2 regions of the Glutamicibacter sp. TV12E genome follow, and region 2 is predicted to be linked to the other one. Evidence: predicted binding sites of a transcription regulator. Region 2 holds the regulator's gene; the other holds the start of a gene.

Evidence for each region. The regulator Rex, encoded in region 2, represses fermentation and respiration genes when NADH is low (regulators of the CRP and FNR family bind a similar motif). The targets are predictions, from matches to a motif close to CTTGTGAANNNNTTCACAAG.
Region 1: ACT7DV_RS15880 (glyceraldehyde-3-phosphate dehydrogenase) is a predicted target of Rex. The motif match lies at 3,383-3,402, and genes of this name have one in related genera.

What each region holds. Positions count from the first base shown of each region.
Region 1 is NZ_JBQVVF010000001.1:3,327,184-3,334,492, reverse strand. Features, by position in the region: gene ACT7DV_RS15900 (Nif3-like dinuclear metal center hexameric protein) at 150-1,010, shown strand; gene ACT7DV_RS15895 (VOC family protein) at 1,595-1,993, shown strand; gene ACT7DV_RS15890 (YaaA family protein) at 2,077-2,910, opposite strand; RNA gene rnpB (RNase P RNA component class A) at 3,013-3,367, shown strand; gene ACT7DV_RS15880 (glyceraldehyde-3-phosphate dehydrogenase) at 3,566-5,023, shown strand; gene ACT7DV_RS15875 (DNA glycosylase AlkZ-like family protein) at 5,189-5,680, shown strand; gene ACT7DV_RS15870 (DNA glycosylase AlkZ-like family protein) at 5,650-6,234, shown strand; gene def (peptide deformylase) at 6,247-6,819, opposite strand; gene ACT7DV_RS15860 (acyl-CoA dehydrogenase family protein) at 6,844-7,309, opposite strand, start outside.
Region 2 is NZ_JBQVVF010000001.1:2,347,734-2,355,042, reverse strand. Features, by position in the region: gene resB (cytochrome c biogenesis protein ResB) at 1-994, opposite strand, end outside; gene ACT7DV_RS11005 (cytochrome c biogenesis CcdA family protein) at 1,090-1,845, opposite strand; gene ACT7DV_RS11000 (TlpA family protein disulfide reductase) at 1,854-2,477, opposite strand; gene ACT7DV_RS10995 (histidine phosphatase family protein) at 2,482-3,144, opposite strand; gene ACT7DV_RS10990 (hypothetical protein) at 3,321-4,079, shown strand; gene ACT7DV_RS10985 (redox-sensing transcriptional repressor Rex) at 4,171-4,806, opposite strand; gene ACT7DV_RS10980 (glutaredoxin family protein) at 4,873-5,118, opposite strand; gene ACT7DV_RS10975 (HAD family hydrolase) at 5,181-5,987, shown strand; gene ACT7DV_RS10970 (30S ribosomal protein bS22) at 6,088-6,186, opposite strand; gene ACT7DV_RS10965 (helix-turn-helix domain-containing protein) at 6,326-6,550, opposite strand; gene gdhA (NADP-specific glutamate dehydrogenase) at 6,805-7,309, opposite strand, start outside.

The sequences.
Region 1 (7,309 bases), 980 kb from region 2:
ACGATGCGGCGTTGCATTCTGTTCCAACCCTGTTGGCAACGCGTAGGGTTGTTGATATGCAGAGCAAGGCAAATAACTCGCAAGAACCGGGGAAGAAGAATCAAAACCCGGACGCTGCTGCGCTTAAGCCCGTTACCGATGAAGAAGTGATGCAGTCCGAGGAATCCGCTCCCTCGGCGCCAACTACTTTGGGTAATGTCCTTGAAGCAGTGGAAGAGCTTTGGCCACATTCCTTGGCCGAGGACTGGGACGCCGTAGGACTGGTAACCGGTCGTACCGGCCAGCCGGTCTCGAAAGTCGTCATGGCAGTGGATCCAACGCTGGAAGTGATTGAAGATGCGATCGAGCGTGGGGCCGATCTGCTGATTACTCACCACCCGCTGCTCCTGCGTGGTGTGACCCAGGTGGCTGGCACGAGCTTCAAGGGCGAAGCTATACATCGGCTCATCGAAACTGGGACCGCATTGCTGACGGCACACACAAATGCCGATAGCGCTATCGGGGGAGTAAACGACGCGCTGGCCGATGCCTTTGGGCTTAAGGATTGCGTGCCGCTGGTTGATTCGAAGGACGGCCTGCCTGAAGAAGGCTTGGGCCGTGTGGGCTTCTTGGAGAAGCCAATGAAGCTCGAGGATTTCGCGGAACGTGTTTACACGGTGCTGCCGGTGGTGGCCGGTGGTGTGCGTGTTGCCGGAGACCGGACCGGGATTATTCGAAAAGTCGCCCTATGCGGCGGCGCCGGTGATTCGCTCTTTGACGCGGTGCGTTCACACCAGGCCGATGTATACGTCACCGCGGATTTGCGCCACCACCCGGCGAGCGAAGCACGCGAAGCAGCCAATGGAGGGTTCCCGTACCTCATCGATGTATCGCACTTTGCCTCCGAATGGGTGTGGCTTTCGGCGGGAGCCCGCGCCCTGGGGAACGTGCTCAATGATTTGGGGCATGCCGTGGAGATTGAAATTTCACAGGTCAATAGCGATCCATGGGACTTTGTCCTGACTCCATAGTTGGGCATAAAAGCGGTCAACTTGATTGTCTGGCTGCTCCTCGTAGGAAACGGCTTGAGATCGCCGCGGGCAAAGCTTCTGGATACCCTCCTGGATTCACTTCCGGGAGGGTTTCTTTGCGCTCGATGGGTTCGCGGTTAAGGGAGCCCGGTTCTTTACTTGAAAGTCATAGCTTCTATAACCTTTCTGCAACGATTTGAATATTGATGCGTAAACTGTCGAAACCTTGTGATTAGCTGGAAGCCTACGATTGACTTTCTATGGGGGAAAATTGAACGAGGTAGGATCCGATTTTGGGCGTGCCGCCATGGGAGGATTCCAGGGCTTCTGCCCGGAATGCGGAGCGGTGAGTCCCATTTTTGACAGTGAATCACAGGCAGAAGACTTCGAATACTCGCATCGTGCAAAGCATGAGAACGATTAGCCTGGTTTAACTGACCAGCATTGCGTGTTAGGCGCCAAGGCATCGGCGGATCAACCCTTGGCTGACTGCCCGGCGATGACGATCGATTGGTTGTACCGGTCGCAGGCCTACTGCCGTGGCATCATTAGCCACTAGACGGACTACTTGGTTGGGCAGGGACATGCTGCATCATTTGGAAATCTGGGTCGACGATTTAGCAACTAGTACGGCATCGCTGGGCTGGCTGCTGACACAGCTTGGCTATCGCATCCAATCGCAATGGGACAACGGCATAAGCTATCAGCACGGCAGCCATTACATCGTTTTGGAATCTGGGCCAGATGTCCGGCATGAACTTCATGATCGGCGCTTGCCGGGGTTGAATCATCTGGCTTTTAGCCTGCCGAGCGCACAACTAGTTGAAACCATTGCAGCTGATGCCCTCAACCATGGATTCACCATGATGTTTGCGGATAAGCATCCGCATGCCGGAGGCCCCGATCACTACGCGGCCTATTTAGAGGATCAAGCCGGCTTCGAAGTGGAACTAGTTGCAGCACCAGCCTCAGGGGAAAACTAAAAGGCCCGGCGATTTTGCGCCTTGCTGACGATGGGCGTGGCCGTCCCAGCGAAATCTCCAGTAAGTGGCCAGAGTCCGCTGGGCTATTTGGCGGTGGTGAACTGGTGGTCCTCGGGAAGCAAGATGTTCAGTGCTCGTCCCTTCTTGTCCTCAACGAGAGACGCCTCCCACTTGGATCTAATCAGCTGGACCAGCTCATCGGCAGTCGCTGGCTCGGTCTCTTGCTGAACCAGGAACCGGGCAACTTCGCCGCGGGTGTGCTTGGCAAAATGGGAAACGACTTTCGGCACGCCGTTGCGCAACTGGAAAACATTGATGGCAACGCTGTTTCCGTTACTTGGCTTATAGGCGGCGGCATAAGTGCTGGAGCGGGCATCAATGACCAGCTGGTCTGCAGCGGCTTCATCGAGAATCGCAGCGAGCCGCTTTTTCCACCAGGTGGCTAGCTTGCCCAGGGGCTCCAATTTCACGGACATGGACAGCCGGTATGGGGGAATGCGGTCGGCAAAGCGCACCGCGCCCCATAGTGCGGAAATCACGACGATGCTCTGATCAGCGCGCCGTTGCGCTTCAGGGCTGAGCGTCGAATAGCCCAGCGCTTCAAAGAGCACGCCAGAATAAATGTCGTGGGCCTTGGCGGCAGGCTCTACGTGCAAATTGATATTGCGAGCGACTTCGTTCGCCAAGGAAGCGCCAACGCCCAAAACGTCCATGGCATCCGCCCGGCCGGAAACCTCAGCCAAGGCTCCGAGCACTTGATGGCGATCATCGCTCAGTTCAGGAAACGAGAGGTCTGCAAGGTCGAACGGGGAACCTTCAGCATGAGCGGTTTTACCTTCTGAAGGTGGCAACAAAATAAGCACGCCTTCCAGCTTATCTGAGGACAGCGAGGAATCCCGGTTGATGAATAACGGCACGACCTGGCCCTTTGGCCAGGCGGCAATTGGCTGTGCCTGTGTCGAAGGGCTCGCAGCTGCTGTTAGCTGGGGCGAACTGCCGGGGCTAGAATGGTTAACGAATGGGATGGCCAGACGGTCGCGTGGCAAGTTATTGCCCCGAGGAACGTCCGGGCTCCACAGAACAGGGTGGTGGGTAACGCCCACTCGGGGCAACCCGCAGGCTAGTGCCACAGAAAATAGACCGCCAGGCTTCCTGGTAAGGGTGAAACGGTGGTGTAAGAGACCACCAGCGTTCCGGGTGACCGGAATGGCTCGGTAAACCCCACTCGGAGCAAGGTCAGACAGACTGCGTTATGAGGGCTGTTCGCCCCATGCAGTCGGGTGGACCGCTAGAGGCTGCCGGCAACGGCAGTCGTAGATAGATGACCGTCCCGCTTCGGCGCGACAAAACCCGGCGTATCGGCCATCCCATTCATCTCCTCCAGCCTTTCGGGTGAGAAGTTTCACAGTGACTCGTGCCCTGAATTTTTCTGCGCCGTTTAGAATGGAAGGCGTACTTAGTACTTGCGAGGATGATCCTGTAGACCTCGTACCACCGCAAAAGCAATGGTGCTTCCCACGGTGCCAACCGACTTTATGGATCTGCGAGTCGGCTGAATTGGAAGGATTTTCTGTGACCCAGCAGTCTGTCGTTGCCCAGCAAGAATGGAGCGGGCGCGAAGAGCTCGCCGAGGCCATGATTCCACTGATCGGACGCCTGTACCGCAAGAACAATGTGGTGCCCTCCGTATATGGCCGCAAGCTGATCAACCAGTCCGCCATCGACATCATCAAGGCGCACCGCGTAGTACGCCGCATTGATGGCGAAGAGCTAAGCCTGAAGGCAACCAAAGCAATCCTCGACGAGATCGAGACGCTGAATGTTGGATCGGTATCCGTTGACCTTGGCCGTTTGAACAAGAAGTTCAAGGAATCCGGTTCTGTTGACCTGAATGCATTCCTGAGCAACGAACTTGGCGACAAAGTTGGCCAGGCCGGTGCCACTGATGCAGAACCAAAGGACGTCGTCCTCTACGGCTTCGGCCGCATTGGCCGCCTGCTCGCCCGCATCCTCATCGAACGCGGCGGCTACGGCCTGCGCCTTCGCGCCATCGTGGTCCGCAAGGGCTCGGACGATGACATCGTCAAGCGCGCTTCGCTGCTGCGCCGCGACTCGGTCCACGGTCGCTTCGAAGGCTCGATCACCGTCGATGAGGAGAACAACACCATCCTCGCCAACGGCACCCTGATCAAGGTCATCTACTCGAATGATCCGACCACCGTCGACTACACCGCGCACGGCATCGACAACGCCATCGTCGTTGACAACACCGGCCGCTGGCGCGATGAAGCCGGCCTGTCCCAGCACCTGCAGGCCAAGGGCGTTGCCCGCGTTCTGCTGACCGCACCGGGCAAGGGCGACTTGAAGAACATCGTTCACGGAATCAACGATTCCTGGATCACCGCCGAGGACAAGATCGTTACCGCGGCCTCGTGCACCACCAACGCGATCACCCCAGTGCTCAAGGCGCTGAACGACAAGTTCGGTGTGAGCCACGGACACGTCGAGACCGTTCACTCGTTCACCAACGACCAGAACCTGATCGACAACTTCCACAAGGGCGAACGCCGCGGCCGCGCCGCAGCGCTGAACATGGTGATCACCGAAACTGGTGCCGCCAAGGCCGTGGCCAAGGCCCTGCCAGAGTTCGAAGGCAAGTTGACCGGCAACGCCATCCGCGTACCAACCCCGGATGTCTCCATGGCCATCTTGAACTTGAACCTGGAGAGCGAGACCACAAAGGAAGAGCTGAACGCCTACCTTCGCGAGACTTCGCTGACTTCGAACCTGCACAAGCAGATCGACTACATCGACTCTCCTGAGGTGGTTTCCACCGACTTCGTCGGCTCGCGCCGTGCTGGCATCGTCGACGGCCTGGCTACCATCGTCTCGGGCAAGAACGCTGTTGTCTACGTTTGGTACGACAACGAGTTCGGCTACTCCTGCCAGGTGGTGCGTGTGATCGAATCGATCGCCGGCACCCATCCGGTAGCAGTTCCAGCTCTGAAGGCTGAAGCAGTCACCGCCTAAGGCCGTATCGCCGTAGCCTCGGGACCATGCCCGCGCACAGTGCGCAGGTGCATGGTCCCGAAGTTTTAACCAGCTACGGCATCCTCGTGGCAAGATCCCGCAGGCACCGCCAAGCGCCCCTGGCTGTTACGCTCTGTACCAGGGACCATGGCGGAAGGCAGGCAGATGGAACGCGAAAGGCTCTTATCGGCCCGGATGGCCAGCCAATTGTTGTCCGCGCCTGCCAGATCCACGCTAGAAGCCGCTGGGCACCTGCTGGCTACCCAGTCGCAGGACTTTATTGCTGGTCGATATGCACTGGCCCAGCGCGTTGACCCGATGCCAAGCAGGGCACAAGTCGACCAGTTTTTTAACGATGGCTTGATTGTTCGCTCGTGGACCATGCGTGGAACTCTGCATTGCTGCCTGTCCCAAGACGCACAATGGCTGGTGCAATTGGCCAAGGAACGCACCTTGCGTTCAGCTGCTGCCAGGCATCGAGAATTGCAGATTGATCCTGCGGCCATTGAACAAGCAGCCCAGATCATCCATGCCTATCTGGCGGAAGCGGGAGCGGCCAGCAGGACGGCGATTTTTGAACAACTGAGCAACAAGGAATCGGCACGAGCAATCAGCGAGGCACGCACTTGCTGCTCGCATTGGTTCTGCACGGCTTGATTTGCCTCGGGCCGATTCCGGAAGGCGCCAAGCTGGTAGCCCAGGACTTCGTGCTCGCAGAGCAATGGATCAGCAAGCATCATGTTCCCGATAGCCCGATACAGGAATTGCTGTTGCGCTATTTGGGTTCCCATGCTCCTGCGACCTTGCGGGATGCCGCCTGGTATGCCGGGCAAACGCTGACAACCATCCGCACGGCGGCCGCGGAACTGGGTCGTGAACTGGTCAGCGTGGGAAAGAACGAGCGCGGCGAGGACTTTTTCGTGGTCCAGGGCTCGGCAGCCCATCAAGCCTTCGAATCATCAGGCGCGCCGCGACTTCCCACCCGTTTGCTCGGAACCTTTGACGAGTACTATCTCTCTTGGGCCGATCGCAGCCTGGTGGCCGATGAATCGATGCAGAAGCAGATCACGCCAGGGAAGAACGGGATGTTCAATGCATTCTGGCTTGAGCAAGGCAGGGCCTGTGGCCTATGGAATGCAAATATAGCGCCGACCGATGCTCTCGGTGCGGCGCTACATCAGCGGTATATCGACTTCCGGACTACTGCATAAGCAGCTAGAAGGCTAATGGCCGAAAGGATCCTCATCGGTCCCGGGCAGCCAAGTGTTCCCTGGTACGCCCCAGCCCAGCGCCTTCTTGGCTTTCTTCCACCGCTTATCCCAGCGCGGCTGCAGCTTGTCTACATACAGAAAGCCATCAAGGTGGTCGTATTCGTGCTGCATGATGCGGGCGAACCAATCGTGGGCTTCAAAAGCGATCGGCTGGCCAAATTCATCGAAGCCCTCCACCTTGGCGTATTCGGCACGCTTGAGCGGGTAGTTCAGCCCAGGTACGGACAAGCAGCCTTCGGACTCGTCATCAACGTCAGCTGGCGCCTGTGAAACCTTGGATAGGGTCAGCTTGGGGTTGATGATCACACCGCGTTCAGGAGCAGAGTCCTGGTCGGCAAAGACGTAGGTGAAAAGGCGTAGACCGATGCCAATCTGCGGAGCGGCCAGTCCCACGCCGTGTGCTTCGTCCATGGTCACATGCATATCTGCAACGAGCTGGCGAAGTTCGTCGTCGAACTCGGTGACTTCCACCGCGCGACGATGTAGAACAGGTTCTCCGTAAACTGTGATCTGCCGGATAGGCACGTGATCAGGTCCTTTCAAAAGTGCTTAAAGTGCTCGTCCAATAGTTTCACGCATGATCTCGCTTGTGCCACCAAAAATGGTCAACAGGCGGGCTGCGGTGAATGACTGGGCAATAGGGTACTCCATGATGTAGCCGTAGCCACCATGGATCTGCAGGGCCTTATCGGATAGCTTTTTTGCGCTCTCACTAGCCCAAAGCTTCACTTCGGCCGCTTCGTGCGCGTCCAATTCGCCGTCGTTGAACGCGAGTACTGCTTGATCAACAAAAGCCTGAGTGACATGGGACTCAGTTTTCAGATTGGCCAATTCGAACCTGGTGTTCTGGTACTGGGTCAACGCCTGACCGAAGGTCGAGCGGTTCTTCGCATGCTCCAGGGCCTGCTCGAAGGACGCGGTGCAAATGGCGGCTGCTGCCACGGCGATAGCCAGGCGAGCCTGTGGCAACTGCTCCTTGACGTAGCGAAGCCCCTGGCCGATCTCGCCAATGCGG
Region 2 (7,309 bases):
GAAGCAGGAACCCCTGGAAACCTAGCTGGTCTGGGACTGCGTCGGGGACCTTCAAGACGAACATCGAGGTGTACACGGAGTCCTGCGGGACCGATACGGCCGGCCCTGAATAGGAGACGTTCCCATTGCCATCGCGCACCGTGATCACCGGGGCGTATCCGTTGCCGACCAGGTAGACATCGCCGCCGCTGATACGAAGGGGGTGATTGACCTTTAGGTCTTCTTTCACTGGTTCAGCATCAGCGTTCTGGCGTACTTGGACGTGTGCTGTGAAGTCCAGCGGCTGGCCGAAGTGCGACTCGGATTCACGGTCAAAAATAATGTCGAATTTGTCCAGCTTCACTGAAAACGGCGGTAATTTTTCTACGTCAAATGCGGTACCGGGTGTGAACGAATCGTAGGCGACCAGCGAATTGACGAAGGTCTCCCCCTCAACTAGCACGCGCTGTCCGGTGTAGCCGAAGGCCCCGCCGACGGCGGCAGAAACGAGAACGCCGATCAAGGAGATGTGGAAGAGCAGGTTGCCAACTTCGCGGGTGTAGCCACGCTCTGCCGAGACCGAGCGGCCGCCCGCGTCCTTGCGTCGTTCCACCCGGTAGCCGCGTTTTTTCAGAATCTTGAACGAGTCTTCAATGACTTGGTCGTCATCGGGAGTGTCTGATTCGCCTTCCAGAATTTCATGCGACGCATACTGCGGCAGGCGATCGAGTCGAACCGGGGTACGCGGTGGAGGGGTGCGCAATGCCTTGGCGTGCTTCTTCACACGAGGAATGATGCAACCGACCAGCGAAACAAAGAGCAGGATGTAGATCGCGGAGAACCAAACGGAGGAATACACCTCGAACATTTGGAAGCGGTCAAGCCATGGGCCGGCAACAGGATGCTGATCCAGATATTGCACCACCGTCTCTGGATTTGATGCGCGCTGCGGGAAAATCGAGCCTGGCACGGCGGCCACTGCCAGCAACAGCAGCAAGAACAATGCCGTTGGCATGGACGTCAGCTGAGTCCAGATCCATCGCATAAACCCTACGAATCCCAGCGCCGGGGCGTCTTGAGATCCTTTGAGTTTCCGTTGTTGTTTCGCCATTAAATTGGCAACCTCACTTCATTGGCAAACCAGTTTTGCAGTTCTGAAACCCACGTACCCCATAGGCCGGTCATCATGACCAGGCCAAGGACGATGAGCAGAGCGCCGCCAAAACGCATGATGAAAACTTGATGCTTTCGGAAGAACGCCAGAGCCTGCATTCCTCGTTGCAATCCCAGCGCAATCAGGATGAAGGGCAAGCCCAACCCGAGGCAATAGAACACCGTCAGTAGGGTGCCGCGAGCGACGTTAGCGTCAGTCCCGGTGGACATGATCAGCACGGCACTCAGGGTTGGCCCAATGCAAGGAGCCCATCCCAGCCCGAAGGTCAGTCCGAGGACCGGTGCGCCCCATAGGCCCGCAGGTGGTTTCTTGTGGATCTTTCGGTCTCGTTGCATCCAGGAGAATCCACCCATGAAGACGATACCCATGAACACCACAACGAGTCCCAACACCTGGGTGACCCATGAACCGTTAAACCTCAGCCACGCGGTGGCTTGGCTAAAGAGAACACCGGCTGCGATGAAGACCACCGAGAATCCCAAAACAAAGAGCAAGACTCCCAGAACTACTCGACCACGGCGGTGTTCTTTGAGATCAGCACCGGTCAAGCCGGTGACGTAGCCGAGGTAGCCCGGAACCAAGGGCAGTACGCAGGGAGAGAGGAAAGAAACCAATCCCGCCAACAAGGCCACGGGCGCGGCAAGTAGTAACGACCCGTCTAAGACGATGTCAGCAAATGGATTAGAGGTCACCGCCGAGATCACAACTCTTCAGTCAAGGCGGTGTCGATCAGCGACTTCAAGGTGCTTGGCTCCACTGCGCCGATGACGCGAGCGCGAACACGCCCCTTGCGGTCCAGGACCAGGGTGGAAGGCACAGCCTGGAGCGGCACGTACTTGGTCATCGCCAGCTGCACGTCACCGTTGGTGTCCTGAATGGATTCGTATGGAAGGTCAAAGGTACGCTCAAACGCCTTCGCGGCTTCAGCTTCATCACGAACGTTAATACCGATGAATTCAACCTTGTCGCCAAAGTTATTGGCGAGCTTTTTCAAGTCTGGTGCCTCGATGCGGCATGGTGCGCAGGCGGCGTACCAGAAGTTCATCACCACTGGCTTGCCCTGCCACTGGCTGAAATCAACGTCGGTGCCGTGGTAGGTCTTTGACTTGATTTCCACGGGTTCGCTGCGTTGGGAAACTTCGTATTCCTGTACGGCTCCGTCGCCAGCGATGTAGTTTTTCCCATCACCGCTATTGGCTTGGGCGGTCAAGGAATCCTCCTTGCCGCTGCAAGCCGCCAAGGGAACAATGGCGGCAGCTACCATCAGCGAACGCAACATCGTGCGACGGCTCAGATTGCGAGGATTAGGCACAGGATCAGTCATTTCCTTAGGCTCCCGGGATATTTGCGGCACCGGCCAACAGCTCGGGGCATGGTTCGGTGTATCGCACGGAGACTAATTCGTCCCCTTCAAAATCAAAGCTGGTGATGGATGCCAGGGTGCATTCCCGCTGGCGAGGGTCATGCCACAGGGGCTTCTTCTCAGCTTCGCGGCGGGTTACCCAGATAGGCAGCTGGTGGCTGACGATAATGATCTCGGCGCCTTCGCCGTGTTCGGCAACAGCCGCCCGACGGTGGTCATCCATGGCTTCGCGCATGCGCTGCACCTGCTCCGCATAAGGCTCGCCCCATGAAGGCTTCAGCGGGTTGACCAGCAGCGGCCAGTACTTCGGCTGGCGGAGGTGGTCTGCGACCTTGGACAGGCCCTGGAGCTTATTGCCCGCTTCGATGACACGATCTTCAGTATGAATCGGAAGGTCCAGGGCACGGCTTGTCGGTGCAGCGGTCTGCTGCGCACGGATCAGCGGTGAGGCTACAAGCCGGACCACATTGGCCCCGTCGGCTTGGCGCTGCGCGAAGAATTCGCCAGCAGCATCAGCCATCTTGAAACCGAGATCCGAAAGCCCGAAACCGGGGATCCGTCCGTAGAGAATACGGTCAGGGTTGAAAACTTCCCCGTGGCGCAACAAATGGACGGTCGATAAAGGCATGCTTCCAGTGTCTCAAAAATTCAGTTCGAAATAGACATATTGTGTCCACCGTCAACTATTCACAGCGCATGCATGGGATTCCCATATGGAAAAACCATCCTTTCGGAGGGCTCGCTCACAAAGTTGTCCCACTAGGCTTGGGTATAAAGGCAAGACGAACAAAAGGACGATGAACCATGAGCAACTACGATCCGAATCAACCGGGCCAACCATACAACCCGGAATCTGGGGCTCAGAGCCCGAATCCGAACCCATATGGCGAAAACCCCTACACGCAACCGCAGCCGCAGTACGGGCAGAACCCCTACGGCCAGTCCCCCGTGGCACCTGGTTTCAACCAATACCCGGACCAGGGCGGCTATGCCGCCGTGCAGCCACCAGCTGAGCGGCCGAAGACCCTGCAGATTTCATTCCTGCTAATTCTGCTCTCAGGCATCGTCGGGGCAATTTCCAGCTGGATGATTTCCACCTCCAACATGTTTGGCAACATGGTTTCTTCCCAGTGGTCGATGGTTGAGCAAGAATTGCAGACCCAGATGCAGTCGACTCCTGAGATGGCCCAGGATCCCACCTTGCAGCAGATGATGAGCAGCCCAGAAGCGTTCATTTCCCAGGCCAACACCATGATGACCAGCTTTGCCCTGGTGGGTGCGGTCATTTCGGTGATTTTGTACTTCCTCGTCGGATTCTTTGTTGGCCGTGGTGTTGGCGCCATGCGCATCATCGCCACCATCTTGGCAGCCTTGTCCTTGTTGGGCCTGTTCACGTCCGTGCCAATGATCAGCATGTTTGCCGATAGCCAGGCCGGGGCCTTGAACGCCGTGTACATTATCGGCATCCTCCTCGGCATCGCTGGCGTGGTCTTCGCGTGGTTGCGTCCTTCATCGGAATACATCGCGCAGCGCCGCATGGCGCGTCGAGCAGGCTACCGGTAAACGGAAGCTCAGCCCGAGCCGTTAAGCAGCAAGCGGTGCCATTTCGTCAGCTTTGACGAAATGGCACCGCTTTTTGCGTACCGCCGCGGTCCTAGCCTTGGACCGCCAAGTAGGCCAAAATCTGGAGTTCCGTAGAAAGGTCGACCCTGCGCAGGTTCATGCCGGCTGGAACTTTCAATGGCTTCGGCGCAAATGAAAGTACCGATCGCACCGATAATTCAGCAAGCGCATAGACCAGGTCTTGGGCAGCGTCGCCGGGCACTGCGAGAACCACGATGTTGATTTCTTCACGGTCTATGACTGATGCAAGGTCGCTAACGGATTCCACCCGCAGCTCACCGACTGGCTCACCAATGAGTGCAGGGTCAACATCAAAAATGGCCTTGACGTTGAAACCTCGCGAAGTGAATCCTGCATACCCGCTCAAGGCGCGGCCAAGGTTACCGGCGCCAACAATGGCGACTTTCCAATCCTGGTTCAGCCCAAGGGTCCTGCTGATGTGTTCTGCCAGCTCGCGTACGACGTAGCCGACGCCACGAGTACCGTAAGATCCAAGCCAGGAAAGGTCTTTGCGCAGGATCGAAGGGTTCACGCCCGCTTCCTTGGCCAGCACCCCGGAGCTGGTTCGTTCCAGACCTTGGGCTTCCAGCGCATTCAGTGCCCGTAAATACTGTGTGAGTCGCGCCAACGTGGCTTCAGGCAGGACACGAGCTTCAAGCTCAGACATCTTTGTACTCCTGCACTTTCCAATGGGCTAATCGAGCACGATGCGTAGTCAGCTTTGCCACCGCGGCTAGTTGCTGAGCAGACGTTCTAGCCGTTGCGGGTCAATAGTCCAGAAGTCTTTGACCTGCCCATCGATAAATAACACCGGTACTTCCTCATGGTGCTTGTACAGAAGTTCTGGGTGCTCGTCAATGTCAAGTTCAGAAAATTCCATGTTCAAGCGGCTCGTTACCTCAGCAACTGTTGCGCGTGCCGCGTGGCAAAGATGGCAGTCTTTACGAACCAACAGCTGAATCTGATGCAATGTACTCACCTGACTATAATCTCACGAGCCGTAACCGCGCTTGAACTTTACGATGAAATAAACTGGATCAAATGCCTTCCACCGATAACGCCTCCGCTCGCACCGAAGCCCAAGCTCCTGGAACTGTTGCCGCATTTTTTGATGTGGATAACACCTTGGTTCGTGGTGCCTCGCTATATTTGCTGGCCCGCAAGCTCCGTGAGCATCGCTTCTTCCAGCTTCGTGAGATCCTCTGGTTCGCGTTGAAGCAATTGCGCTTCGCCGCACGAGGCGAGCATCTGGGAGACATCCATCAGATTCGTGACCGGGCGCTGATGATGGTTCGAGGCATCCCCGTGGCCGAGATTGAACAAATCGGCAACGAGATTTATGACGAATACATCGAGCCGAAGTTGTGGTCGGGCACGGTGGCGATTGCCCGCCAGCATTTGCGCGTCGGCCGTGAAGTTTGGCTGGTCACCGCTACTCCCCTGGAAGTGGCGAATGTCATTGCAGATCGCCTCGAACTTTCCGGCGCATTGGGCACCGTCGTGGAGAGCCGCGATGGTTTGTATACCGGAGCTTTGGCTAGCCCGATCTTGCATGCGGCCGAAAAGGCGCAGGCTGTCAGGTCCTTGGCCAAGGCGCGTGGCATCTCGCTGTCGCGTTCTTGGGCGTACTCGGATTCCTATAACGACGTGCCACTGCTGGAAGCTGTAGGGCATCCCGTCTGCATCAATCCCGATGCCCGGTTGCGTGCCTATGCCAAGCGTCGCGGCTGGCAGGTCTATGACTTCCGCACCGGTCAGCGGGCGGCGAAGTTCGGTCTGCGCGCCGCTGGCGTGCTCGGTGCCTTGTGGGCTGCCAGGCGCTCAATTCTGCGTCGTTCCGGCTCGTAGCGGGCCTTGGAACCTTTTGGATAAAGCAATCGCCACCGTTTGCAGGTGACCTGCGAATCGGTGGCGATGATTGCCTGGCGGCAAAATGCTCGAAGTAGATTTACTTCTTATTGCGACGCTGGTGGCGAGTCTTACGAAGCAATTTACGGTGCTTCTTCTTGGACATACGCTTGCGGCGCTTCTTGATAACAGAGCCCATAGTGGTTCCTCACAAACTAATTAAATGCGTCAACCTAAAGCATCTGCTTGCAAGCAAGCAAAAAGACAAGGTTGACCGGACGTTAAACGTTCCTTAATAGATTACCCGCTTTTCGGCCATGCTCTGACCATCGCGCGGACTATCGACCGTAAGAACCGGTACCGTGCTGCGGATCAATGGCCGCAGCACTGAGGTAGGATTCCACAGCGTTCTCTGGAACGCGATAGGAGCGGCCGAACTGAACGGCAGGCAGATCGCCTGCGTGAATCAGCCGATAAACCGTCATTTTGGAAACGCGCATCATGTCAGCCACTTCGGCCACCGTCATGAAACGGGCTCCTGCAAAATTCTGTTTATCCGTCATGCGGGATATTCTCCTGACGCTGATCTCTATTTCGTCGCGTTACTAGCGAAGGTGAACTTACACGACTTTGGATCAACATCGGCGATCTGGTTCACGTTCGCTTTGTCCTAGTCTAATCGCACTTTAGTAACTTTTGCATCACGAAACACTTCAGGACTCTTCAGAATCAAAATTTTGTTGCCTAAACGAGACAATCCGCACGGCAAGTCCCAGCTCAACGAGGGATACCGTGCGGATCGCAACAAACTGTTTTCTTAGATCACGCCCTGCGCAAGCATGGCATCGGCAACTTTCACGAATCCGGCGATGTTTGCGCCAGCGACGTAATTGCCGGGAATGCCGTATTCATCGGCGGTGGCAGCACAGCTGTCGTGAATACCGACCATGATTTCGCTGAGTCGGCGTTCGGTGTGTTCGAAGCTCCACGAATCACGGCTGGCATTCTGCTGCATCTCCAACGCGGAGGTGGCCACGCCACCGGCGTTGGCGGCCTTGCCTGGGCCAAAGAGCACGCCGGCACCCTGGAAGATGGCGGTGGCTTCGGCCGTGGTCGGCATGTTGGCGCCTTCTGCAACAGCGATGGTGCCAGCGGCGACCATCTTCTTGGCTGCGTCTTCGCCGAGCTCGTTCTGTGTGGCGCATGGCAACGCCACGGTGCCCGCCACGTCCCATACGCTGCCCCCAGCAACGTACGTGACATTGCTGGTGCCACGACGCTGCGCGTATTCAGAAATACGTCCTCGCTCGACTTCCTTGATC